DNA from 3 places in the Bacillus sp. Hm123 genome. Region 1 is predicted to be linked to each of the others. Evidence: riboswitches for the same ligand, from Rfam matches in the RefSeq annotation. Region 1 holds a riboswitch; each other region holds the start of a gene.
The links. A riboswitch is a leader RNA that binds a small molecule or an ion and turns the genes downstream of it on or off. The one in region 1 is predicted to bind S-adenosylmethionine.

Region 1 (8,196 bases):
CTTCAGGAGCGATTCCCCATTTATTGACGAGTAAATCATACGAGCGAATAGCGACTTCTAATTTTCGGTCGCGAGATACGGCCATGCCGACTTCATCAATCGTACCGACGACAATCGCCGCTCCATACTTTTTGACGAGCGGTAAGACTGCTTCAAATCGTTCTTCACCGTCTTCTAAGTTAATTGAGTTAATGATCGCTTTTCCTTGTGAATATTTCAGTGCTTTTTCAATCACTTTTTCATCGGTCGAATCAATGACGAGTGGTACTTTGACTTTTTTCACGACCTCTTGCATGAAGTTTTCCATATCCTCAAGCTCATCGCGATCAGGATTGGCTAGACAAATATCAATGACGTGAGCACCGCCTTTGACTTGAGCGCGGGCGATTTCCGCTGCTTCTTCAAATTTACCTTCGATGATCAGGCGTTTAAATTTGCGTGAGCCAATTACATTCGTTCGTTCTCCGATAAATAATGGTCTCATTGTGTCATCGTATAAAAGCGGCTCAATCCCTGAGACGGCATGGTCATGGGGCTGTTCTGGACGCGGGCGAGGAGGGAGGTCCTTGACCGCTTCCTTCATCGCTCGAATATGGTCAGGTGTTGTGCCACAGCAGCCGCCGACGATATTGAGCCAGCCTTTTTCCGCGAAACCCTTTAATTTTTGCGCTAAAGAGTCTGGAGATTCATGATAACAGCCTTCTTCATCTGGAAGCCCGGCATTTGGATAACAGCTCACAAAGCTTTTGGACAAAGCGGAAAGGGAGCGGATATGATCGGTCATAAATTCTGGTCCAGTCGCACAGTTTAAGCCGACAGAGAGCGGATTCATATGCTCGATCGAAATATAGAATGCTTCAATATTTTGCCCGGCTAGTGTTGTTCCCATCGGCTCGATTGTGCCGGAAATCATGATCGGGAGTGTTTTTCCGGTCTTTTCAAACGCCCGTTGAATCCCGAGTGTTCCCGCTTTGACGTTGAGCATATCTTGACTCGTTTCCATTAAAATTAAATCGGCACCGCCATCAATTAACGCCGTCGCTTGTAGCTCGAAATCTTTACTCAAAGTTTCAAAGTCGATGCCACCTGTGACAGACAATGTCTTCGTTGTAGGTCCAATCGCTCCAGCAACGAAGCGCGGGTGCTCAGGTGTTGAAAAATCATCGGCGCATCGGCGAGCAATTTCTGCGGCACGTCGATTGATTTCATACATGTGCTCCCCGAGGTCGTATTCATTTAACACAAGCTCTGTCCCGCCAAAGGAATTCGTTTCGATAATATCAGTACCGGCTTCAAGGTAAGCTCGATGAATGCGATCAATCACATCGGGGGCGGTCATGTTTAAATATTCATTGCAGCCATCATATTGTTCGCCACCGAAGTCTTCGGCGGTTAAATCGGCTTGCTGAAGCATCGTTCCCATGGCCCCATCAATGATAAGTATGCGTTTTTCTAGTTCTTGTTCAATTGGATGTCGGTTGGACATGAGTGATCCCTCTTTCGTTTGTTTTTCCATCGAGCTGTTGAATATATTGGATGAGCTGAATCGACATTTCGTATCGCAAGAACGGTGTGATTAAATAAATACCGTTAAATAGCTCTGCTGCTGTGTCAATGAGCTCTTTTGCGATGTTGACGCCTTCACGAGTGGAAGATTCTCGATCTCCTTCGCAAGCTTTCATTCTTTTCAACGTTTCATCCGACAATTTAATACCAGGCACTTCATGATGGAGAAATTCAGCATTTCTTGAATTTGTTAAAGGCATAATGCCGATAAAAATCGGCGTTGGCAAATGTTTCGTTGCTTCGTACACCTCGATGATTTTTCCCTTTGTAAACACCGGCTGGGTAATAAAATAATCGGCTCCGCATTCGATTTTTTTCTCTAATCGCTTCACTGCGCGGTCAAGCACACGCACATTTGGATTAAAGGCAGCGGCGACGGAAAAATTAGCTTTCTGTTTAAATGGCTTTCCGGAAAAAGAGATGCCTTCATTCATTCGCTTAATTAATTGAATCAGTTCTAAGCTGGATACGTCATAGACCGAAGTCGCGCCGGGGAAGTCGCCAATTTTTGTCGGGTCGCCCGTGATCGCTAGTACATCATGCAAGCCTAGTGCGTGTAAGCCCATTAAATGTGATTGCAGCCCGATCAAATTACGATCGCGGCATGTAATGTGGACGAGCGGCCGAATATGATGATTCATTTTCAATAAAGATGCGATCGCAAGGTTGCTGACTCGCGGGGAAGCGAGCGAGTTATCGGCCATCGTAACCGCAGCGATGCCTGTTTCGTGCAACGCTTTTGCCCCTTCGATATAAGCATTGGTATCTAGCTGTTTCGGTGTATCTAGTTCAACGATAATCGTTCGTTCCGTTTTCACTTTTTCATGCAGGCGTGGAAGAGACGGAACGGCCGTTTCTGCAATGATAATCGGTTGTTTTGTTTTCACTTTTTTTTTGGTGATCGGCGGGAGAGAGGCTAACGCTTTTTTCGTCGCTTCAATATGCTTTGGCGTCGTTCCACAGCAGCCACCGATTAAGCGAACCCCTTCGTTGCGTAGCTTGACAGCCGCTTGCCCGAAGTAATCGGCTTCTGATTCATAGACGATTCGCCCGTCCTCGACATCTAGTAGACTGGCATTTGGATAGGCCGATAGGAAGGCTTTTTCCGGCAAGGCCACTTCTTCTAACGCTTGAATCGTATGGTGAGGACCGAGTCGGCAGTTCACTCCAACGACGTCCGCTCCTAATCCTTCGAGATGATGAAGTGCTTGATTTAACGCCATCCCGTTTTGAAGTACACCTGGCTCATGCATCGACACTTGGGCGATGAGTGGGAGGTCAGTCAGACGACGAACCATTTTTAACACGGTTGTTAATTCATCAAAATCATAATACGTTTCAAACAGGAGGCCATCTGGCTGTTCGGATAAAAGACTGTCCGCTTGCTCACGAATTGCCGCTTCAATTTCTGTTAATGTCACGCTATTTTTTCTCATCCCACGGATGCCGCCAATCGTTCCTAACACGAAGCGATCATGTGGGGATGCCGCTTTTTTCGCAATTTGCATCGAAGCTTTGTTGAATTGTTGTACGCGATGCTCCAAGCCGTAGCGCGCTAGTTTATAGGCATTGGCCCCGTAGGAGTTCGTTTGAATGATATCCGCTCCTGCTTTAATATACTCAAGGTGAATTTGTTCAATCACTTCTCGTTTTTCCACATTTAATTCTTCATAGCAAAAATCAATTCCATATGAATAAAGTAATGTCCCCATCGCTCCGTCCGCCGTTAGCACCTCGTGTTTCAATCGATCTAAAAAGCTCATTTTCTTCACCCTCTCTAAAATAAAAAACACCTTCTTAAAAAATAAGAAGGTGTTGTCATTAGCGATCGCTATTCCTTCTTATCTGTCAAACGAGTACAGTCGTTTGCTGGAGTTAGCACCGGGCCGATCATCGGCTGGTTGCTGAAGCGTCCTAGGGCCAGTACCCTCGGCTTCTCTTGATAAGAAAACGTTATTTAATTGATAGAAACATCATAGCGGTTGTGAAGGAAAGAGTCAAGAGAATATTTAGAATATTTGTTTAATTTTTATTGAAAAATAGCGTGTAAAATGGGAAATTTCTGAGTTTTAGGAATTTGAGTAATCCCATTGATGAACGTGAATTAGAGGACTATACTTGCATTAATTTGACATTCGGATCGATCAATTGGAGGAGGCAAAGAAGTTGAGTCAGCTTCGTTATTCTTTATTCGTATTGTTAGGCGCTTGTAGCTATGGCTTGCATTCATCGGTAGTTAAACTGACGACAAATGCTGGTTATCAGGCAGAACAGGCGACGGGTGCTCAATATTTTTTGGGATTGCTGTTATTATTCGTGATTGTGTTGTTTACGAAACGAGTGAAGTTAAATATGAAACAGCTAGGCTCGTTGTTGGGAGTTGGAATTTTATTAAGCTTAACCGGCGTGTTTTATGCGACGAGTATTGAACAGTTATCTGCTTCGATGGCGATTGTGCTACTGTTTCAATTTACTTGGATCGGGATTGTGATAGAGGCGATTTATTTAAGAACTTGGCCATCTAATTTAAAGTTAATTTCGATCGTCTTTCTTTGGGGAGGTACATTGTTAGCAGGAGGTCTTCTATCTGATCAAATCGATTGGATGAACCAGACGAAAGGGCTTGTGTTCGGCTTTTTAGCAGCGATTACGTTCGCTTTATTTATTTTCTTTAGTGGAAAAGCGGGAAAAGGTGTACCGACGATTCAAAGAAGTTTAGTGATTACAGTTGGGGGATTTGTGACGGTATTATTCTTTGTACCGCCTACCTTTATTGTGGATGGGACGCTCACAGGCGGGTTATGGGCATATGGTTTACTCTCCGCGCTGTTCGGGGTCATCCTACCAGTGATTCTCTTTGCGATTGGGACCCCACATATCGATTCTGGAACGGCAACAATTGTTGGAGCGGCGGAATTACCGGCGGCTATTTTATCAGCGATGGTAATTCTTGGTGAACAGATCACGCCGGAGCAGACAACCGGGGTTTTATTGATTTTAATCGGAATTGCTGTTCCACAGTGGCGTTCCAGAAAAATGGCGCGTCCGAAGAAAGTGTATACGAATTAAGGCTATCTTGCTTATGTAAGGTAGCTTTTTCTTATCTTTGCAGGTTTTTCGATGGGATTCAAGAATTAAAAAGGTAGGAACGAAGAAAGGATGGAGAGAGCATGACGACAACATTACAGTTTATTAAAGAGGATTTCGAGAACAACGTATTTTTTCAGCATATTGGCTTTGAAGTGGTTGAGTTTACAGACGATCGGGTGAAAATTAAGCTGAATATTAAAGATGTATTATTGAATACGAATGGCACGTTGCATGGAGGGGTGTATGCGACGATGCTTGATTTCATTCAAGGGATGCTGCTTCGGGCGGTCACAAAAGAAAAATGTGTAACGACTAATTTAACGACGCATTTTCTCGCTAGTGTATCTTCAGGTGAAATATTTGCGGAAGCAACGATCCTTCAGCAAGGCTACAAAATTGCATTTATTGAAGGCGAAATCACCGATGCGGATGGACGGTTGCTTGGCAAAGGAACAGGGACGTTTAAGATCATCCGAGAGCAATTGCCGCAAGATTGTTAAAGAAAAAAATGATATACTTTCGGTAAAAGCAATCTATTGAAGGTGGAGCATGAATGAATAGGCAACTTTGGAACGAGGCGAGGGCCTTTATTGAACAATGTTACCGAGAGTTAAATAAGTCAGAAGTGGAACGAACGAAACGTTTGCAAGAGATTCAGGAGCAAATCGAAACGACTGGAAGCTATAGTCATACATATGAAGAGTTAGTGCATGGAGCGCGAATGGCTTGGCGCAATAGCAATCGTTGTATTGGTCGCTTGTTTTGGCAAACGCTACATGTATTTGATGCAAGGGAAGCACGTACGGCAGAGGACGTGTTCACAGCACTTGAGCAGCATGTTGCTTATGCCACAAATGATGGGAAAATTCGCCCGACCATTACGGTATTTCCGCCGACTGTGCCGAATCGAGACGAGGTGCGGCTTTGGAATCATCAATTAATTCGTTATGCTGGCTATGAGGCAGAGGTGGGGACTGTTGGTGATCCTTCGTCAGTAGAATTTACGAAACACTGTGAGAAACTGGGCTGGCGCGGAGCAGGCACCGACTTTGATTTATTACCATGGGTCGTACAAATCGGTAACGAGTCCCCGCAGTGGAAGCAAGCCCCTAGTCATTTGATGAAGGAAGTGGAACTCGTTCACCCAGAGTTTCCATGGTTTCGTGAACTCGGTTTGAAATGGTATGCGGTGCCCATTATTTCTGATATGAAATTAGAAATTGGCGGTTTAGAATACAAGTCTGCGCCATTTAATGGTTGGTACATGGGAACGGAAATTGGTGCGCGTAACTTGGCGGATGAATTTCGATATAATTTGCTTCCAGTGATTGCCGAACGAATGGAGTTAAATACGAGCAAAGCCTCTACACTTTGGAAAGATCGTGCACTGATTGAATTAAATGCGGCGGTGCTACATTCTTTTAAAGAAGCGGGCGTTAGTATTGTCGATCATCACACAGCAGCCCAGCAATTTAAAATTTTTGAACAAAATGAAGGGCAAGAAGGGCGAGCCTTAACGGGAGATTGGACATGGCTCATTCCACCGATTTCACCGGCTGCTACTCACGTTTTTCACCAACCGTATGATGATACGATTCACACACCGAATTATTTTTATCAAGATAAACCGTATTAATTTGTGCGGAAGACAAAAGGCTGACCCGATGAAGGTCAGCCTTAGTTTGTCTTTAGCTTTTCACTTTTTGTAACATCTTTAACACGTGCAAAGAGCGGCCGGTTCCAATTGCCACTGATTCTAACGGAGTGGGGGCAACATGAACGGGGACGAGGATTTCTTTACTGACCCACTCCTGCATTCCTTTTATTAAAGCACCGCCACCACTTAATACAATTCCTCTATCAACGATATCTCCGCTTAGCTCGGGAGGAGAAGTTTCTAATGTTGTCCGAATCGTTTCTAAAATGGTCAGTAACGATTCTTTGATCGCTTTTTGAATTTCATATGAACTGACTTCAATCGTTTTTGGTAAGCCAGTCAACAGATCACGCCCGCGAACTTCCATCTTTTGTTCCACATGCTCAATTAAGGCATGGCCAATCTCCATTTTTATGTTTTCTGCGGTTCGTTCACCGATGAGTAAGTTGTAAGTTTTTTTGACGTATTGGACGATATCTTCATCAAGCTTGTCACCTGCGAGGCGGATGGAATTACAAGACACGATGCCACCATAAGAAATGATCGCAACCTCTGTCGTACCACCGCCAATATCAACAATTAAGTTGGCAATTGGCTCTTCCACCGGTAAGTCCGCTCCGATGGCAGCCGCAACGGGCTCTTCGATTAAATGTACTTCCTTTGCGCCACTACTTTTAATAGCGTCTTCAATCGCTCTTCTCTCTACGGAAGTCGCTCCTGAAGGGACACAAACGACAACAGTCGGTTTTCGCAAGTTTAAGCCAATTTCTTTACTCGCTTTTTGCATTAAGCCTTTAAGCATTTCTGATGTAATATCAAAGTCGGCAATGACGCCATCTTTCATTGGACGAGTAGCAATAATACGACCTGGTGTTTTTCCAATCATCTCTTTCGCATCAGAGCCAACCGCTAACACCTTTTTTGTCTGTTGGTCAATGGCCACAACAGACGGTTCATTAACGATAATCCCCTTATCTTTACTGTAAACTAATAGGTTAGCAGTTCCTAAATCAATCCCAATCTCTGCTTGTCCAAACATCACGCATACCTCCAATATTAACTCCTTTAAGTATGGATCGGAAAAAGGGGTCTGTATAGGGGACAATGTATGGAAAAATAGATATTACAAGTTGATGTGAAATATAACAATTTGATGTTGTAGTCAGGTCAAAGGTCCACACCATTATGGAGAGAAATCCCATGAATCCTGTTGTTAAAAATTAATATTTGTCACAAAATAGCGCCGCCTTTATAGTTTGGCTAGTTGTGTTCGTTTTATGATAGCAGGATAGAAATGCTTAGGAGAAAAGTGTGAGATGGATCGGGGAGGTGGGAGTTCTTCGATAAAAACAGCCGCCTGAAGCATGATTCTTCAGGCGGTTGATGGCATGATTAGCTTATTTTTCTCCATTTGTAAAGAAGTTAGCTAGTTCTTTGCTATATTGTTTACGAGCTTTACGATGTTCAGCACGGTTAGAGGCTGTTTCGTTTAACCATTTTTCTTCTTTTGATTCAGGCACAACTTCAGGAACAGGGACTGGCTTGCCGTTTTCGTCTAAGGCAACGAAGGTTAAGAAGGAGAGAGCGGCAACGGATGATTGCCCTGTTAATAAGTTTTCCGATAACACTTTCACAAATACTTCCATACTAGTCGTTCCCGTGTAAGAAACCATCGCTTCTAATGTGACGGCATCACCGACACGAATCGGTTTCAAAAAGTCTACGGAATCAGTAGAAGCCGTTACTACAGGCTTTCTTGCTAATTTTGTCGCTGTGATCGAAGCAATATCATCAATGTAAGCCATTAATTTTCCACCAAATAGTGTGCCGTGATGATTCGTATCAGGAGGAAGCACGTAGCTTGTTTTTATAGATAATGTATC
Region 2 (8,196 bases), 330 kb from region 1:
TGGTGGACTAGCCATTCAGCTTTTGTTCGCTTTTATCGTTTTAAAATGGGATTGGGGACAAGCGAGAATGCAGGACTTCACAATGCTCGTCAATGCCATTATTGACTATTCACGAGCAGGAATTGACTTTTTATTTGGCGGGTTATATACAAAGGAATCAAACATCACCTTTGTCTTTGCTTTAAACGTGTTACCCGTCGTCATTTTCTTTTCTGCTTTAATTTCTGTTCTCTATTACTTAGGAATTATGCAAGCTTTCATCAAATTTATCGGTGGTGCGCTCGCTAAATTACTAGGCACTCGAAAAGCAGAATCAATCTCAGCTGCAGCCAATATTTTTGTCGGACAAACGGAAGCACCACTTGTGATTAAGCCTTATATTAATAAAATGACGGAATCGGAGTTATTTGCGGTCATGACAGGTGGATTAGCTTCTGTCGCTGGCTCTGTTCTTGTCGGTTATTCATTATTAGGCGTGCCTCTAGAGTATTTGCTAGCTGCTAGCTTCATGGCTGCTCCTGCTGGACTTGTCATGGCAAAATTATTCGTTCCTGAGACGAGCACAGAACCTGAACCGAAAGAATTCGAAATGGAAGTAGATTCTGATTCCACAAACGTAATTGACGCGGCCGCTAAAGGAGCGGGTACCGGTTTACAATTAGCGTTAAATATCGGTGCCATGCTTCTAGCCTTTATCGCCTTAGTAGCTATGATTAATGGGATATTTGGCTTCATCGGCGGGCTCATCGGCATAGAAAATCTGTCGCTTGAACTCCTGCTTGGCTATATCTTTTCTCCACTTGCTTTTGCCATTGGAGTCCCATGGGAAGAAGCCATTCAAGCCGGTAATTATATCGGCCAAAAAGTAGTCATTAATGAATTTGTTGCCTATTCGAATTTCGCCCCTGAAATCCCGAATTTATCTGAAAAAACAGCGGCAATTTTAAGCTTTGCTCTTTGCGGATTTGCTAACATTTCATCGATGGCCATCTTGCTCGGTGGTCTTGGCAACCTAGCACCGAATCGCCGGTCAGATATTGCCCGCTTAGGAATTAAAGCAGTTCTTGCTGGTGCCCTTGCATCGTTATTAAGTGCGGCAATCGCTGGGATGTTGATTTAAAGCGAGCGAAAAAAACACTAGGAAAACAAATTTTCCTGGTGTTTTTCTTTTTGTGTGAGTAAGTGAACCATTAAAAAAAAGAGTTGCTGTTTACATACTATATAGATCATTAGTGAAGAATAATATTTGTCCTTTTAGAAAAGGATATCATCAGGAGGTGTTATCATTGGCCACAATCGGTGTCGAACTTACTCTTCAAAACGTGAAGCAAGCGTTGCAGGAAAAAGGTCATCAAGTTGTCGATTTAAAAAATGAATCCGACATACAGCAATGTGATTGTTGTGTCATTACAGGCTTAGATGCAAACTTAATGGGCATTCAAGAAACACTGACAAAAAGATCAATTATTGAAGCAAGCGGCAGGAGTGCTGAAGAAGTGTGCCAAGAAGTAGAAAGTAGAATTTAATATCGGTGTCATCAGCCGTCCGCACATAATTTACAGGTATGCGGTCGGCTTTTACAATACAAAAAAACGTTAAACTTAGTTAATAATTGACGGTTTGCATAAGCGAATAAGGGAATAAATAAACTAAACTAAGCAAACATGATAAGGAGGAATAAAAAGTGGGCTTCATTATGTATTTAATTGTTGGAGGACTCATTGGCTGGTTCGCTGGAGTTATTCTTGGTAAAGATATTCCTGGTGGGATTATCGGTAATATTATCGCTGGCATTATCGGGGCTTGGATTGGTGGCAAGTTGCTTGGAGCTATGGGACCAACGATGGCAGGAATTGCGATTATTCCCGCTTTAATTGGAGCTGTCATTTTAGTACTTATTGCAAGCTTCCTTTTAAGACGAATGAAGTAGACTTCTTGAGGCATTTTTCAGGGTCTGCTTGCACAGATAATTAAACAGATAGCAGACCCTTTATATGGATTTTCAGCTACATGCACTGATAGCTTTTACTTGTTGCAATGCTTGACGACAATCTGCAATTAAATCCGCTGAAGATTCTAATCCGACAGAAAATCGCAACAACCCGTCTGTTATGCTACGCTTAACTCTTTCCTCTTTAGGCATCGCCGCATGTGACATTTTAGCTGGATAGGAAAGGATCGATTCTACTGCTCCGAGGCTAACAGCAAACACAGGAATGTTTATATGTTGAACAAACTGCCTAACTGCCTCTTCATTTTTCAATTCAAACGAAAGGACGGCCCCTGCCCCTCTTGCTTGATAGGAATGTACTTCATGTCCTGGATGATCCGTTAACCCAGGGTAATAAACTTTCTCGACTAGTTCATGCTTTTGTAAAAAGTCAGCTAACTCTTTAGCTGTTTCGGAAGACTGCTCTAAGCGTACATGAAGAGTTTTCAGGCCCCTTAATACAAGCCAAGAATCATGAGCACCTAATACAGCGCCAAACGTATTTTGAAGCTGATATAAGCGGTCGCCTAATTGTTCGTCTTTCGTTACAGCCAGCCCAGCTAATACATCGCTATGACCGGACAAGAACTTTGTTGCACTATGCAGAACAAGGTCGACACCTAACTCAAGAGGCTGTTGTAACGCGGGTGTTAAGAACGTATTGTCGACAAAAGTTAAACAATAATGTGCCTTTGCTAGCTTAACGATCCCACGAATGTCAGTCACTTTTAATAATGGATTAGACGGTGTTTCGATATAAATAAGCTTCGTGTTTTCTCTTATGTTTGAAGCCACTTCATGTAAATTGCTCATATCAACAAATGTATAATCAATCCCAAATCGGTTTAACACGGTCGTCACCATTCGATACGTGCCCCCGTATACATCTTCCGTGATTAAAACATGATCTCCTTGCGAAAGTAATAAAAACGCGGTAGAAATAGCTGCCATACCTGATGAGAAAGCAAATCCTCTCGTTCCGCCTTCTAATTCAGCGATCGCTTCCTCTAATGCTTCCCTTGTTGGATTGCCTGAACGACTATAATCATAATTGCCAAATTGGTCAAAATCCGCTTGATGAAAGGTGGACGCATGCTGCACAGCAACGCTTACTGCGCCTGTTTGTTCATCAAATTTATGACGATTATGCAATAATTTCGTTTGAAAGGAATATGTTTTTTCCATACCTATCACTCCTCTTTCATTATGTTAAATGCCTGTGTTAAATCAGCTAATAAATCTTCAGTATGCTCAATCCCGACCGAAAATCGAAGCAGACGATTACAAACTCCACGCTCGAGCCGTACCTCTTCTGGAATGTCCATATGAGTCTGTGTAGCGGGATACGTAATAAAGCTTTCAACTCCACCGAGACTTTCCGCAAATGAGATCAACTGAAGGCTTTGTAAAAAAGGATCGACCCAATTTTCTGAAGCTATTCGGAAAGATAGCATTCCTCCACGCCCTGGATAAAAAACATCCGTTACTTCCGGACAACATCGCAAGAATTCTGCTATTTGCTTAGTGTTTTCTTCATGCTGCTTCATTCGCAGCCCTAATGTTTTTAACCCCCGAATTAATAACCAAGAATCGAACGGTGATAAGACCGCTCCGGCGGCATTTTGTAGCTCTGCTATTTTTCCTGCTAACTCCTCACCCTTCACAGCTACTAGTCCAGCCAATACATCGTTATGTCCACCTAAATACTTCGTCGCGCTATGGATGACAATATCCGCTCCGTCTAAAAGTGGACGTTGAAGCAATGGCGTATAAAACGTATTGTCAACAATCAATAACAGCCCATTCTCCTTAGCAAAAGCGGCTACAGCTTTTATATCTACTTCCTGTAAAAGAGGGTTCGTTGGCGTTTCAAGGAAGATGACCTTTGTAGTTGGCGATAGCTTCTCTCTCGTTTTAGACAAATTTTGAAAGCTATCATAAGTAAACGATACGCGATACTTTTTCCACATTTTCTCGAACAATCGATAAGTGCCTCCATAAAGATCCGCAGATACAAGCCATTCATCTCCAGGCTCAGTTAACGATAGAATCGTATGAATAGCCGCCATACCTGAAGAAAAAGCGAACCCCGCATCTCCTCCTTCTAACTCGGCTATTGCTTGTTCTACAATCTGTCTAGTCGGATTTCCTGTACGAATGTAATCAAATCCGGTAGAACGCCCAATTCCTTCATGGCGATAAGCGGTAGAAAAATAAACAGGTGGATTCACTGCCCCCGTCTGTTCTTCACTCCGATTCCCAATTTGCGCTAAAATCGTCTCTATATGCTTATTTCCCATGTTATCCTCTCCTTACTAGTAGCGATTTATTTAGAAAAAACAAAAAAGCCTTCTTAAGAAGAAGGCTTTTTCTATCACTTCTTCTCATCTTTCGGACTTTTCGTCCGCTGGATTTAGCACCTTGACTTACAAATAGTCGGTTGCTGAAGTATCATCGGGCCAGTCCCTCCACTTCTCTTGATAAGAACCTATTTAATTTAAAATTTTTCGTTTTTATTACTGTACAGGATCAAATGATCAATAGCAACTCTTTTTTGAATATTTATTTTTTTCTAATAAAGTGAAACTTCAATCAGTGGGGTTTTCTTCATCCCCGCTGATTGTTAGTTGAACCAATCGGGCTTTTATGGGCTGTTGATCTCCCACCTACATGTCTGCGCTCCTTCTGTCATGTTGAGATGGGAGTCTTACAGCCCGTTAATGCGGGATAAACAATTAGATATTTTTGTTAATTTTCTGAAAATTTTGTTGATTATCTTTTTAGCCTATTATACAATAAAAAACATTAACTTATAATGCAGGCTTCTTAGAGAATTTTACTTAAATAACAAAAGGAGAGAGTAAACGTATGCACAATTTGCGAGAAGATGCTTTAGAAATTCATCGACACCACCAAGGAAAGTTAGAAACGTCAGCGAAATTAAATGTAAAGAATGTTAAAGATTTAAGTCTAGTGTATTCGCCTGGAGTAGCAGAACCATGCTTAGAGATCCATGCTCATCCCGAAAAGATATATGAGTATACTATGAAGGCGAATACTGTTGCAGTCGTTTCAGATGGGACAGCCGTTTTAGGTCTTGGTGATATCGGAGCAGATGCCTCGCTACCCGTTATGGAGGGAAAAGCCATTTTGTTTAAAAATTTCGCGGGCGTTGATGCTTTCCCTATTTGTATCGACACGAAAGATCCTGAAGAAGTGATCAAGACCGTTAAATTATTGCAATCTTCCTTCGGTGGCGTCAATTTGGAAGATATTAAAGCACCTAATTGCTTTCTAATCGAAGAAAGGTTAAAAAAAGAAATGGATATTCCCATTTTCCACGATGACCAACACGGAACAGCCATCGTCACACTTGCTGGCTTAATTAATTCCTTAAAGCTCGTGCACAAAACATTTAGCGATATTAAAGTCGTTATAAATGGCGCAGGTGCTGCCGGGATCGCTATCGCTAACTTATTATATAGCTTTGGCGTAAAGGAAATCATTATGTGTGATTCTAAAGGAGCGATATATGCAGGAAGACCTCATGGGATGAACTCTGTAAAAGAAGACATCGCAACGTTTACTAATCCTAACCGAATAGAAGGCCGACTTGAAGAAGCGATTATCAATAGTGATGTATTTATTGGTGTGTCTGCTGCTGGAGCGTTAACATCAGAAATGGTCCGTACAATGGCACAAGATCCGATCGTCTTTGCGATGGCCAATCCTAACCCAGAAATTGATCCGATAAAGGCAAAAGCAGCCGGAGTTAAAGTGATTGGCACAGGACGCTCAGACTTCCCTAACCAAGTAAATAATGTTCTTGCTTTCCCAGGGATATTCCGCGGAGCACTTGATACTCGATCAACTGATATTAATGAAGAAATGAAAATTGCCGCTGCTCACGCCATCGCTTCCCTCATAGCAGACCATGAACTAGCAGATGATTATATTATCCCTTCAGCATTTGACGCCCGGGTTGCACCAGAAGTAGCCGCTGCTGTAGCCGCCGCTGCTATTCACTCAGGTGTCGCTCGTCAACATATTAATGTTGATTCCCTACGTCACAAAACCTACCAGCTATCAGCTATTCAAGTAAAACCTGCTGAAATTATTTTATAATAAAAGGTCGATCACCATATGCTTCAATATGATGATCGACCTTTTCTAATTAGAAACCAAATAATTTAGGTAATTCATTGAATAATGTAAATCCCCCCATGTATGCCATTAATACTACTACGATAATTCCAAACAATGTCATCCAAAGTGGGTGGCGATAAGATCCGACAATGGATTGTTTATGTGCGGCAATTAACATCACACCTAAAGCAATCGGTAAGATTAATCCATTTAATGCACCAGCAAGAATCAACACTTTGATCGGCTGGCCAATCGTTGCAAAAATAGTCGTAGAAAGAATAATAAAAACAACGATAATTGCTTTATGATGGCGCTCTAACCACGGGTGGAAAGTACGGATGAAGGAAACGGATGTATAAGCAGCACCAATCACAGACGTAATGGCTGCTGCCCACATAACCACACCAAATAGTTTATAGCCAATATCTCCAGCAGCATGTTGGAACACAGATGCTGGAGGATTATCTCCATCTAAAATAAACCCTTGAGACACAACACCTAAAGCAGCTAAAAACAAGAAAATTCTCATAATAGATGCAATTCCAATAGCCGAAATAGAGCTTTTTGTTACTTGAGGAATCGCCTCTACTCCCTTCACTCCTGCATCTAACAAACGATGACCACCAGCAAAAGTAATATAACCACCAACAGTACCGCCAACTAACGTCACAATCGCTAAGAAATCCACTTTTTCTGGAGCGAATGTTCTGATTACTGCCTCTCCTACTGGAGGATCGGCTTGAAATACTACATACACCGTAAGAGCAATCATGACAAAGCCCATTACTTGTGTAAATTTGTCCATTAATATTCCTGCTTCTTTTACAAGAAAGATTCCTACGGCAATCGCCGCACTAATAATAGCACCTGTGACAGGAGAAACCCCAAATATTACGTTCGCTCCAAGACCAGCTCCACCAACATTTCCAATATTAAAGGCGATTCCTCCAAGAACAATGAGAACAGCAATCAAATAACCAAGCCCCGGAAAAACCAAATTCGCCACATCTTGAGCACGCTTTTCTGAAACTATTAAGATTCGCCAAATATTTGTTTGAGCACCGATATCTAAAACAATTGAAATTAAAATAACAAAGCCAAAGCTGGCAGCTAATTGCTGCGTAAAAACGGTCGTTTGTGTTAAAAAACCAGGACCGATGGCTGATGTGGCCATTAAAAATGCCGCACCAAGCAACACACTCCAATTTAACGTGCTACCTTTTTTTTGTGAATTCATGCTGTTTCCCCCTTCTATTTAATCGTCTGGATGATGATTCCTCGGTTTTCAAGCTCTTTACGAATATAACTAGCAAAAATGAGGGCATGAGGACCATCTCCGTGAATACAAATGGTATGTGCTGAAATGTCAATTGTTTCTCCAGTCACTGCTTGCACTTTCCCTTCCTGCACCATACGAAGCGCTTGTTGAACAGCTTCTTCGTCCGTAGCAATAAAGGCTTGAGGATCTCGTCTGCTTGTTAATGACCCATCTGTTTGGTAGGTGCGATCAACAAATACTTCTTCAGCTACCTTTAACCCAGCTTCCTTACCTGCTTTAATCAATTCACTTCCCGACAATCCGTATAATATGAGTGAGGCATCAAAGTCTGCAATGGCTTGAACAATAGCTTCCGCTAGTTCCTTGTCTTTTGCCGCCATATTATAAAGCGCTCCGTGCGGCTTTACGTGATGTAGTTTTCCTCCTTCTGCCTGAATGAAAGCAGATAAAGCACCCAGTTGGTATAAAACCGATGTATATGCTTCTTCAATAGAAAGTTCCATCGGCCGGCGTCCAAACCCAACGAGATCTGGAAATCCCGGGTGAGCTCCAATAGCTACCCCATGCTTTAATGCCAATTTTACTGTTTGGCGCATCACAACAGGATCTCCGGCATGAAAGCCGCAAGCAATATTAGCAGACGTGATAAAAGGCATAATCTCTTCATCTGTCCCCATTCGATAAGCCCCGAAGCTTTCCCCTAAGTCACAGTTAATATCTACTTTCATTGTTCTTCTCCTTTCTCCATTTCAACTGAATAGCTGATCGAATCATTTGCAAT
Region 3 (8,196 bases), 150 kb from region 1:
ATCAGCTCTTGACCTTGAAACACTATTTTCCCCTGATCGCCATACAGTTCAGAAATCACATTATTCGCTACTGTATGCACATGCAAGCTGCAGCCAGCCTTCGTTCGGCGGTAAATTTCACAGTGTAAAAGTGTTTCCGCTGACGGCTTCAAATTCGTCTCTCCGACGGGATTCCCTTCTCCATCGACAAGTAAGAAATCTTCACTCGTTTTTTTGCGCTTATCTTTGCCGCTAGCGGTGACGAGAAATTGGATGGGGTCGTCTTGAACCTTAATGGCTAAATTCCCGCTCGTTCCCATAAACCAGTCACGAGCGGCCAATTCCTCTTTAATTTCGCTTAGCTCATAAGTGCGGGCCACGAATACACTCATTTTTTCCCCACTCCTTGCAAATTTTCTAACACTTCAATACAGTCATAGAACGTTTCAAACGATTGAAACGGGATCGAAAGCGCCGTACATTTTTCCGATAAATAGTCTCTCGCAATGACCGTATCAGCCACTTTAGCCGCTTGCAAGTCGGTGACTGAATCGCCGATGACAATTGTATGTACGTCAGCATTGGCTAGTTGGCGAATAATCGTTGGCTTGCAGCAGCCGCAATTTTGATTCGGACACTGATCATCACACCGATGAGGCCATTGAATCTGAATCACCTCTCCTCTAAAATCTGCTTCATTGCAATATACGCCGGCAATCGAATCAAAAGACTCTAACATCGGCTTGACGAAAAAATCAATGCCACCACTGACGATATAAAGTGGGATGCCTTGTTGTTTGGCATAGCGAACGAAATCAGCAAACCCCTCTCTAATTTCCGCCGTCTCCAACACAAAGTCGATAATGTCTTGCTGTAAAGAAGAAGGCAATAACACAAACATTTGGCCGACTCCTTCTTGAATACTTATCTTCTGAGCTAGAATCTCATTCTTCAATCTCTCACATTCAGGAGGAGCAAAACGTGCCATAATGCTCGCAATATTATCTTTTTTCGTTACCGTTCCATCAAAGTCACAAAAAATAATTGGCTGTTTCAAGATGTTGTACCATCCTTCCATCCCCATAATCGAATCGCTTCTTGTAATTCAACGCTAGCTGTCGCTTCAGGTAACGGAATCCCTGCTTGCACCGCTTCCACCGCTTGCCGAAATGCTCGGCCGCCACCTTTCGCACCTAACGGATGTCCGTGTACTCCTCCACCGGCATTAATGACGCAGTCTTTGCCAAAATCATTGAATAGAAGTGGCGCAATCCCCGGATGAATACCTGCTGATGGGACTGGGAACGTCGGTTTTAAAGCAGACTCCTGTGTTAACGCTTCTTTCACTTTTAGGACTTTCTCTTTTGCTAGCGCCACGCTTCCATAAGGCGATGGGAACAAAGAAAAATCCGCTCCAGCAAGTCTTGTTAATGTACCTAACAACAAAGAGTAAGAAAGTCCGTACTTTTCTGAAGCAGCGATCGCACCGCTAAAGGCTGGGTGAGCCATAATCGGCAAAGCGATGTCATCATCCTCACGCAAGCTTTGTAGCACATCTAAGCCGTAAGTGAAAACGTTAAATAACAGAATGTCCGCTCCTAACTCTTTCGCTCGCCTTGCTTTCTCCCTTAATTCAAACGTGCGTCCAGTTAAATTGACCGCATACAATGTGTGATGTCCTGTTTCCTCGTATACTTGATTGAGAACTTGTTTTCCTTCTGTCACTCTTTTTTCAAATGGAGTCAGCTCATTGTCAAAAAGAATTTCATCATCTTTCACAAGATCGACGCCGCCCAGTGCCTGTTCTCGCAATTGGTCGAGCAAGTAATCCATATCCCGACCGATCACACCTTTAAAGATGCTCATAATTAATGGGCGATCGTAAATTTTCAATTGTTCACGAATACCGCTAATGCCAAAGCGCGGACCCGGAAAATCAACTAACAGCTCATTGTCTAACTTCAAGTCAATTAATTTCACTTGGCCGTCTAATGATAATTTTCCAAAGGTTGTTGTTAATACTGCAGGAATATCGGTTGAAAAATTCGCTCGTGGAAAATCAATATGAATTTTCGCTATTGTTTTTCCGGAAGTGTCCTCTCCGATTTCCTTGATCTCTCTAACCTGGCCCTTATGTTTTTTTAGTTGCTCCTGTTCAAGCAGTGGCAACTCCGTCCAAGAACCAACTGTTAATCCGAGCGCGATGCCTTCTGCTTTTTTCGATAAACTCGCTTGATCCGCAATGATTTGATAAACAGCTGTGACTCCACTCATCTTTTTTCACCTCACATTTTTTCAATCCCGTATGTGTATGCAATAAAAAAACCTCTTCAAATAAGAAGAGGTTTCCGAAAAAACAACTTCTTATCTGTCAACATATCTGTTGTGAGAATTAGCACCGTGCTCATAACGAGTCGGTTGCCGGGCTTCATCGGGCTCATCCCTCCGCCTGCTCTTGATAAGAACCATTTATTAAATTTGTATATCTCATAGATTAACTAGGATTATGCCACGCTCTTAACAAACTGTCAACAAAATTTTAAAAAAACTGAAAAATCCCCCTTCGACAAAGTTCGGGGAGTGACAGGCACTTGTATATGGTATAATATTCTGAAAAAGGAGGGAGAAATGTGATTGAACAAGTGGTTAAGTCGATTCAAGATGATTATCCAGATGATTTTGCTTGGTGTTATGGTTGTGGTCGTTTAAATAAAGAGGGGCATCATTTTCGAACAGGCTGGGATGGCGAACGAACGAAAACGGTTTATACACCTCGGCCTGAACATACGGCAATTCCAGGGTTTGTCTACGGTGGATTAGTCGCCTCATTAATTGATTGTCATGGAACCGGATCAGCTGCTTTAGCTTTACATCGAAAAAATGGACATGAAGTTGGAGATAGCACTCCTCCTCCACGTTTTGTGACGGCTTCACTTAATGTCAATTTCTTAAAGCCGACACCACAAGACGTACCGTTAGTTGCGGTCGGATCAGTGACCGAAATTCATCCGAAGAAATGGAAAGTCGAAACAGAAGTATTTGCCGGTGATATTGTTTGTGCGCAAGGAGAAGTAATAGCTGTTGTGATGCCAAGTACTTTTGCCAAAAAAGACTGAGCATTCGCTCAACACTAAAAAAGACGAAAGCTATCTTTCACAGGTGGCTTCCGTCTTTTTTTAAGTTCTTTTATTCGACAAAAACCGGGGAGTGACAGGCACTCTCAAGAGGAGCTGGCTTGCCGAAATAATACCCTTGGAAGTAGTCGCATTCAAGATCTTTTAGGCATGCCACTTGTTCAGCGGTTTCCACACCTTCTGCAATGACGTGAAAGCCTAATTCATGAGCGACTTGAATGGTTGCAGCGACAATCGCTCGACTTTTGGAGGAATTCGTTATGTCTTGAATAAAGCTTCTATCAATTTTCACCGATGTAATCGGTAGATTTTTCAAATATTGAAGACTAGAATATCCTGTTCCATAATCGTCAAGCTCCACTTCCATCCCGGCGTCTTTAAACTGCTTAATGAGAGAAATGACAATATCCGGATCTTTAATTGCTACACTTTCCGTAATTTCAAGCTTAATGAAAGAAGGGTCAATCTGATATTTTTTACATAGACTTTGAATGTTCGTAAATAAATGATCATCAAAAAATTGCTTCATAGACAAATTGAAGCCAATCTTCACTGGCTTTTGTAGAGATTGCTGTAGCTTTGGCAAATCTCGCAAAACTATATCGAATAATAAATAACCTAGCGGAATAATCAATCCCGTTTCTTCTGCTATTGGAATAAATTCACCAGGGGAAACAAACCCCAGTGTTTCAGGATTCCAACGTACGAGAGCTTCAAAGGTTGCTCCATGAGTAGGGTAATGAGTAACTCCTATACTGAGCGTCATATAATAAAAGGACTGTTTATACGTGATCGGCTCTTCAAATACTTGATAAATACTTTCAATGATCTCTTCTACTTCACCATAAGCAGGATCGAGAAGTACGGCAAATTCATCCCCATGTATTCGAGTGATCACCTCGTTATCATTCGAAATGGTTTCTCGCAACCGTTCACCGACAATTTGAAGAATTTCATTTGATTGATGTACACCTAGACTTTCATTGATCCGTTTAAAATCATCAATATTAATATACAAAAGGTAAAATTCTTCACCTATATGCATTCGCTTCTTTACCACTTGCTCAAAGTAATTAGCATTGTGCAAACCCGTCACCGGATCTTCAAGCGTCTTTTTCAATAACGTTTCTTCAAGGTTCTTTTTCTCGGTAATATCATTTCGAATCGCAACAAACTGATACAGCTCTCCTTCTGTGTCTCGAAAAGGAACAATCGTCGTATCTACCCAATAATACGATCCATCCTTCGCCCGATTTCGAACTTCTCCACTCCATATGTCTCCATTACAAATGGTGCGCCACATAGCTTCAAAAAATAAATCATCATGATAATTAGAATTAACAATGCGATGCGTTTTACCTAATAGCTCAAGAGATTCATATTTTGAAATTTCACAGAATTTATCATTAACGAATGTAATTACGCCATTTCGATCAGTGATGGCGATAATAGATTTCTGATTCAATGCATGTAGAATATCAAATACTTCTTTATATGTATGCTGCAATTGTGTACCTCCTCCATCAATAGGAGTAGTTTTGTTTGATCAAAATCCCCCAATCTATTATACCACGATAAAATACCTAAAAACACGAATCCCCAGACAAATAATATAAGTGATATCCAAAATAAAAACGACTCCCTATTCGACAAAATGCGGGGAGTGACAGGCACCTTCACAAGCCCAAAAAAGGATTCAGCGCACTAACACGCTGAATCCTTTTTCATTTTCTTTATCGCACAAGAGCGATAATTCCTTCGTCATCGTCAAGAACCAATTCAATCCCGGCAGCAAAGGGGTCCATGTTCATCTGTTTATCGAGCCAAAAACGAAGCGCTTCGATCATGTGAACCGTCGCTAAAATTTGCTTCCGGCCTGTCCAATGCGCTTCTGCTGAAAAACCGTAGTCATCATCGTACATTAACTCGATTTCTACTTCTTGAGGCGTGATTTGCTTCTGATGAGCAAGATGCAAACAAAGAGCATTGATGATATCTTGCTCAGAAATTTTTATTTTTGCCATGCTTCATCATCCTTGCGTTTCTTTTTCAAAGTCGTAAAGATTTTGCGAGCAATCATCACAATCGCCACGATCGCCAACATATTAATCATAAAGCCAAGAATTGAACCTAAAATACCAAGATCTCCAAGCAAACTGCCAAGTAGGAAACCGGCTAAACCACCAAGCATCATTCCTTTTAATAGACCGCCCTTATTCGACTTAGTCGCTGTTGACTTTTTCGCTGTTGTCATTGAATCTTGCTTGTCCTTGTCTTTATTAACCGTTGACGTGCTATTGCTATTCGTTGAGTTATAAGATTTTTTACCAGATTTATATTTCTTTGCACTCACAGCATATGTGCTTTGATCCATCACATGTGCAAGCGGAGCGAAACACAAACTGAAAACTAATAAAGATGCCATTATTTTTTTAATCATTTGAAACCCTCCATTTTTTTGATCATCATTTTTGTCACTACTTAGCTGTTCTTTCTATACGCTAAACCTCCTTTTTCCAAATAAAAAGGGCCTACACCAAGTTCGGTATAGGCCGTAAACATATAAAGAGACCTCTACCGTTCTAGGTAAGGTCTTGCTAACAACATTCAAAGTTGCCAACAAAGCCGAGAGCCATATGCTCCGTAATGACGACTTTGCTGTAAAAGCTACTCCCCTTATAAGGAATATTAACGATTTATTAATAGCCTAATGGAATAACAGACAAATGTCAAGGAAGTTACTCATCGACTAACATAACTTCCCCACTTCTGATACACAACATGCTGCAATAGAGCATAACAACCATAAGAAATCGACGCTTGGTTATGCTGAATAATCACATTTTGATACTTCTCTCTCCTATTCATCAACGATAAATTCGCTAAATGTGTAAAAGATGGTCGTACGACTAATTTGGTCAAATAAGCCGATTGCTTAGCCCCCGGCTTTCGCTTTTTGTTCAACTCGGCAATAATTTTCTCTGCCGTCCCGATACCAATTCCATGTCCATAATACGTCCCATCTTCAAGAACAACGGCATTTTCTCCTCTCCACTGAGGCTTATTCGGATCAAACTCCTCATTTTTAAAATAGACGACATCCCCCGGTAAAGCATGCTCCCTCTCCCTAGCTGTCAACCCAAGGTCAGGGTCGGCATGCCAACTGTATAAATGAATCGCTGGAAACCATTGATTAAAAACCGCTTCCCCAATCACCTTTAACACCGCATGATAATACACAATCAGCTTTGCTGTTGCACATTCAAATGCATATTGCGAACTATTTTTGTAAATATCTAAAATCGCATCCGACGGCTTCACATCTGACCGTTGTTGAAAGCCGCCAAAAGGAGTCACATACCAATATTGCGGATTCGCACGTGATGTTTCAAATACAGCAAATCGTACCTTGCTGTCATTTAACGCTCTAGCGCTTTGCATGATGCTTTTTCGCATATTCACTTCAAAGGATAAATCACCGATAGATGGATAGGCATACACAACAAGGGCTTTGCTCATTTCTTCAATAATCTTATGTTCCACACTGCCAGCTGGCCAATGATCCGTTTGCTGAAAGGGCATTCCTGCTACTGTAATCATGTGTTCCCCCCTTTACCCCGCATTAACGGGCTGTAAGACCTCCACCGCGACATGGCAGAAGAAGCGCAGACGTGTAGGTAGGAGATCAACAGCCCGTAAAAGCCCGATTGGTTCAACTAACAATCAGTGAGGGATGAAGAACCCCTCACTGATTGAAGTTTCACTTTACCCCACATTATTACTTACCCTATTCAAAGAGAAGGCTCCACATGCCTACATATTACTTCGCGGGGCTTCTTCTTCCAAAGATCCACTGCCAAAAGGAAGCAGAAGTCGGTCGTTCCGGTTTTTCGTTTTTTCTACCCATTGAAAATCGCAACGGCTCCCAAAACCGTAACGCTACTAACAAACCGCTAATCACGACGGCAGAAAGCGCAAACGTCAACCATGGAATCGATGAGGATGTGCCTAAACGAAGCAACTGCCCACCTGCAAATTTTCCAGCTCCTTCTCCCACGCCGGAAACAAAATTAGTAAGCCCGAAAAATACACCGATCATTTTGGCTGTTCCAAGCCGTGATACGGTCGCATCCATCGTTGGCAAAATCAACATCTCGCCAATAATAAAAATCACTCCGCTAGCTAAGAGCCAATAGAAATTCGTCGAGAAATAAATCGAACCAAGCCCCCCACCGATAAACAAAACACCTAAAGCCAACACATTCATCGGATGCGCTTTTTCAATAAACCACCTTGAAATAGACGTTTGCAAGACAACGACAATGACCGCATTGACCGTCCAAATCAAACTCACCACACTCGAATCTGGCAAAATGTCCTCCGCTCGTAAAGGTAAGCTCAAAGCCAGCTGCGTATACAACGCCCAAATCAAAATGCTCACTAGTGAAAACACGACAAAGGCTTTATTTTTGAAAATCTCCATATACGCTTTCACTGGAACCGTTTCACAAGGCTCCTCGCCACACCCTTTTGGTAGCATGAACAAACTGATCAACCCCGATAATATATAAAGGCCGGTCGCCGTATAAAAAATGAGCGAGAACTCCCCACCCAATATAAAGTAAGTTAATAAACCAGCAATCGCAATCCCAACATTGGCCGCTACCCCTCTTAAAGAAAAGGCTGTCGTCTTATTGTCCTCCTCCGAAGCAATGGCTGCAATTGCGGCTTTCGTGGACGGCGTATTTAAGCCAACACCTAATCCACTCAGTAATCCCATACTCATCAACAACCAAACCGTATCAAAAAGCAGAAAACCAGCGATTGCCGCTCCATTTAGCCATGCACCGACGGCGATCACTCCTCTTCGACCAATCCGATCGGCCAACCATCCACCGAACAAACTACTCAATTGATAAGTAAGAGGAGACATCGCCAAAATTAAACCAATTTCAGCAATCGTCATCCCTTTGTCTACCTTTAGAAAAATCGGCAAAAGTGGCACCACCATATATGTACCAAGATGAGTCAGCAATACCCCTATGAGCAAGACTTTCATATGGAAGCCACTTTCCTTCCAACC

Region 2: linked by a shared signal. The riboswitch ahead of ACSVDJ_RS05980 (methionine biosynthesis PLP-dependent protein) and the one ahead of ACSVDJ_RS04185 (bifunctional homocysteine S-methyltransferase/methylenetetrahydrofolate reductase) in region 1 are both predicted to bind S-adenosylmethionine.
Region 3: linked by a shared signal. The riboswitch ahead of ACSVDJ_RS03540 (2,3-diketo-5-methylthiopentyl-1-phosphate enolase) and the one ahead of ACSVDJ_RS04185 (bifunctional homocysteine S-methyltransferase/methylenetetrahydrofolate reductase) in region 1 are both predicted to bind S-adenosylmethionine.

The regions. Positions count from the first base shown of each region.
Region 1 covers NZ_CM200277.1:807,473-815,668, forward strand. The annotation lists gene metH (methionine synthase) at 1-1,486, opposite strand, end outside; gene ACSVDJ_RS04185 (bifunctional homocysteine S-methyltransferase/methylenetetrahydrofolate reductase) at 1,464-3,329, opposite strand; SAM riboswitch class I at 3,405-3,515, opposite strand; gene ACSVDJ_RS04190 (EamA family transporter) at 3,733-4,635, shown strand; gene ACSVDJ_RS04195 (PaaI family thioesterase) at 4,737-5,156, shown strand; gene ACSVDJ_RS04200 (nitric oxide synthase oxygenase) at 5,210-6,292, shown strand; gene mreBH (rod-share determining protein MreBH) at 6,345-7,352, opposite strand; gene ACSVDJ_RS04210 (acyl-CoA thioesterase) at 7,711-8,196, opposite strand, start outside.
Region 2 covers NZ_CM200277.1:1,135,364-1,143,559, reverse strand. The annotation lists gene ACSVDJ_RS06000 (NupC/NupG family nucleoside CNT transporter) at 1-1,120, shown strand, start outside; gene ACSVDJ_RS05995 (YkuS family protein) at 1,287-1,526, shown strand; gene ACSVDJ_RS05990 (GlsB/YeaQ/YmgE family stress response membrane protein) at 1,685-1,930, shown strand; gene metC (cystathionine beta-lyase) at 2,003-3,175, opposite strand; gene ACSVDJ_RS05980 (methionine biosynthesis PLP-dependent protein) at 3,181-4,290, opposite strand; SAM riboswitch class I at 4,372-4,477, opposite strand; gene ACSVDJ_RS05975 (NAD(P)-dependent malic enzyme) at 4,859-6,115, shown strand; gene ACSVDJ_RS05970 (NRAMP family divalent metal transporter) at 6,165-7,373, opposite strand; gene pxpA (5-oxoprolinase subunit PxpA) at 7,388-8,143, opposite strand; gene ACSVDJ_RS05960 (5-oxoprolinase/urea amidolyase family protein) at 8,127-8,196, opposite strand, start outside.
Region 3 covers NZ_CM200277.1:658,395-666,590, reverse strand. The annotation lists gene ACSVDJ_RS03550 (methylthioribulose 1-phosphate dehydratase) at 1-371, opposite strand, end outside; gene ACSVDJ_RS03545 (2-hydroxy-3-keto-5-methylthiopentenyl-1-phosphate phosphatase) at 368-1,057, opposite strand; gene ACSVDJ_RS03540 (2,3-diketo-5-methylthiopentyl-1-phosphate enolase) at 1,033-2,253, opposite strand; SAM riboswitch class I at 2,341-2,444, opposite strand; gene ACSVDJ_RS03535 (PaaI family thioesterase) at 2,610-3,095, shown strand; gene ACSVDJ_RS03530 (putative bifunctional diguanylate cyclase/phosphodiesterase) at 3,166-4,620, opposite strand; gene ACSVDJ_RS03525 (YxcD family protein) at 4,847-5,137, opposite strand; gene ACSVDJ_RS03520 (hypothetical protein) at 5,125-5,553, opposite strand; gene ACSVDJ_RS03515 (protein-glutamine gamma-glutamyltransferase) at 5,856-6,713, opposite strand; gene ACSVDJ_RS03510 (MFS transporter) at 6,934-8,196, opposite strand, start outside.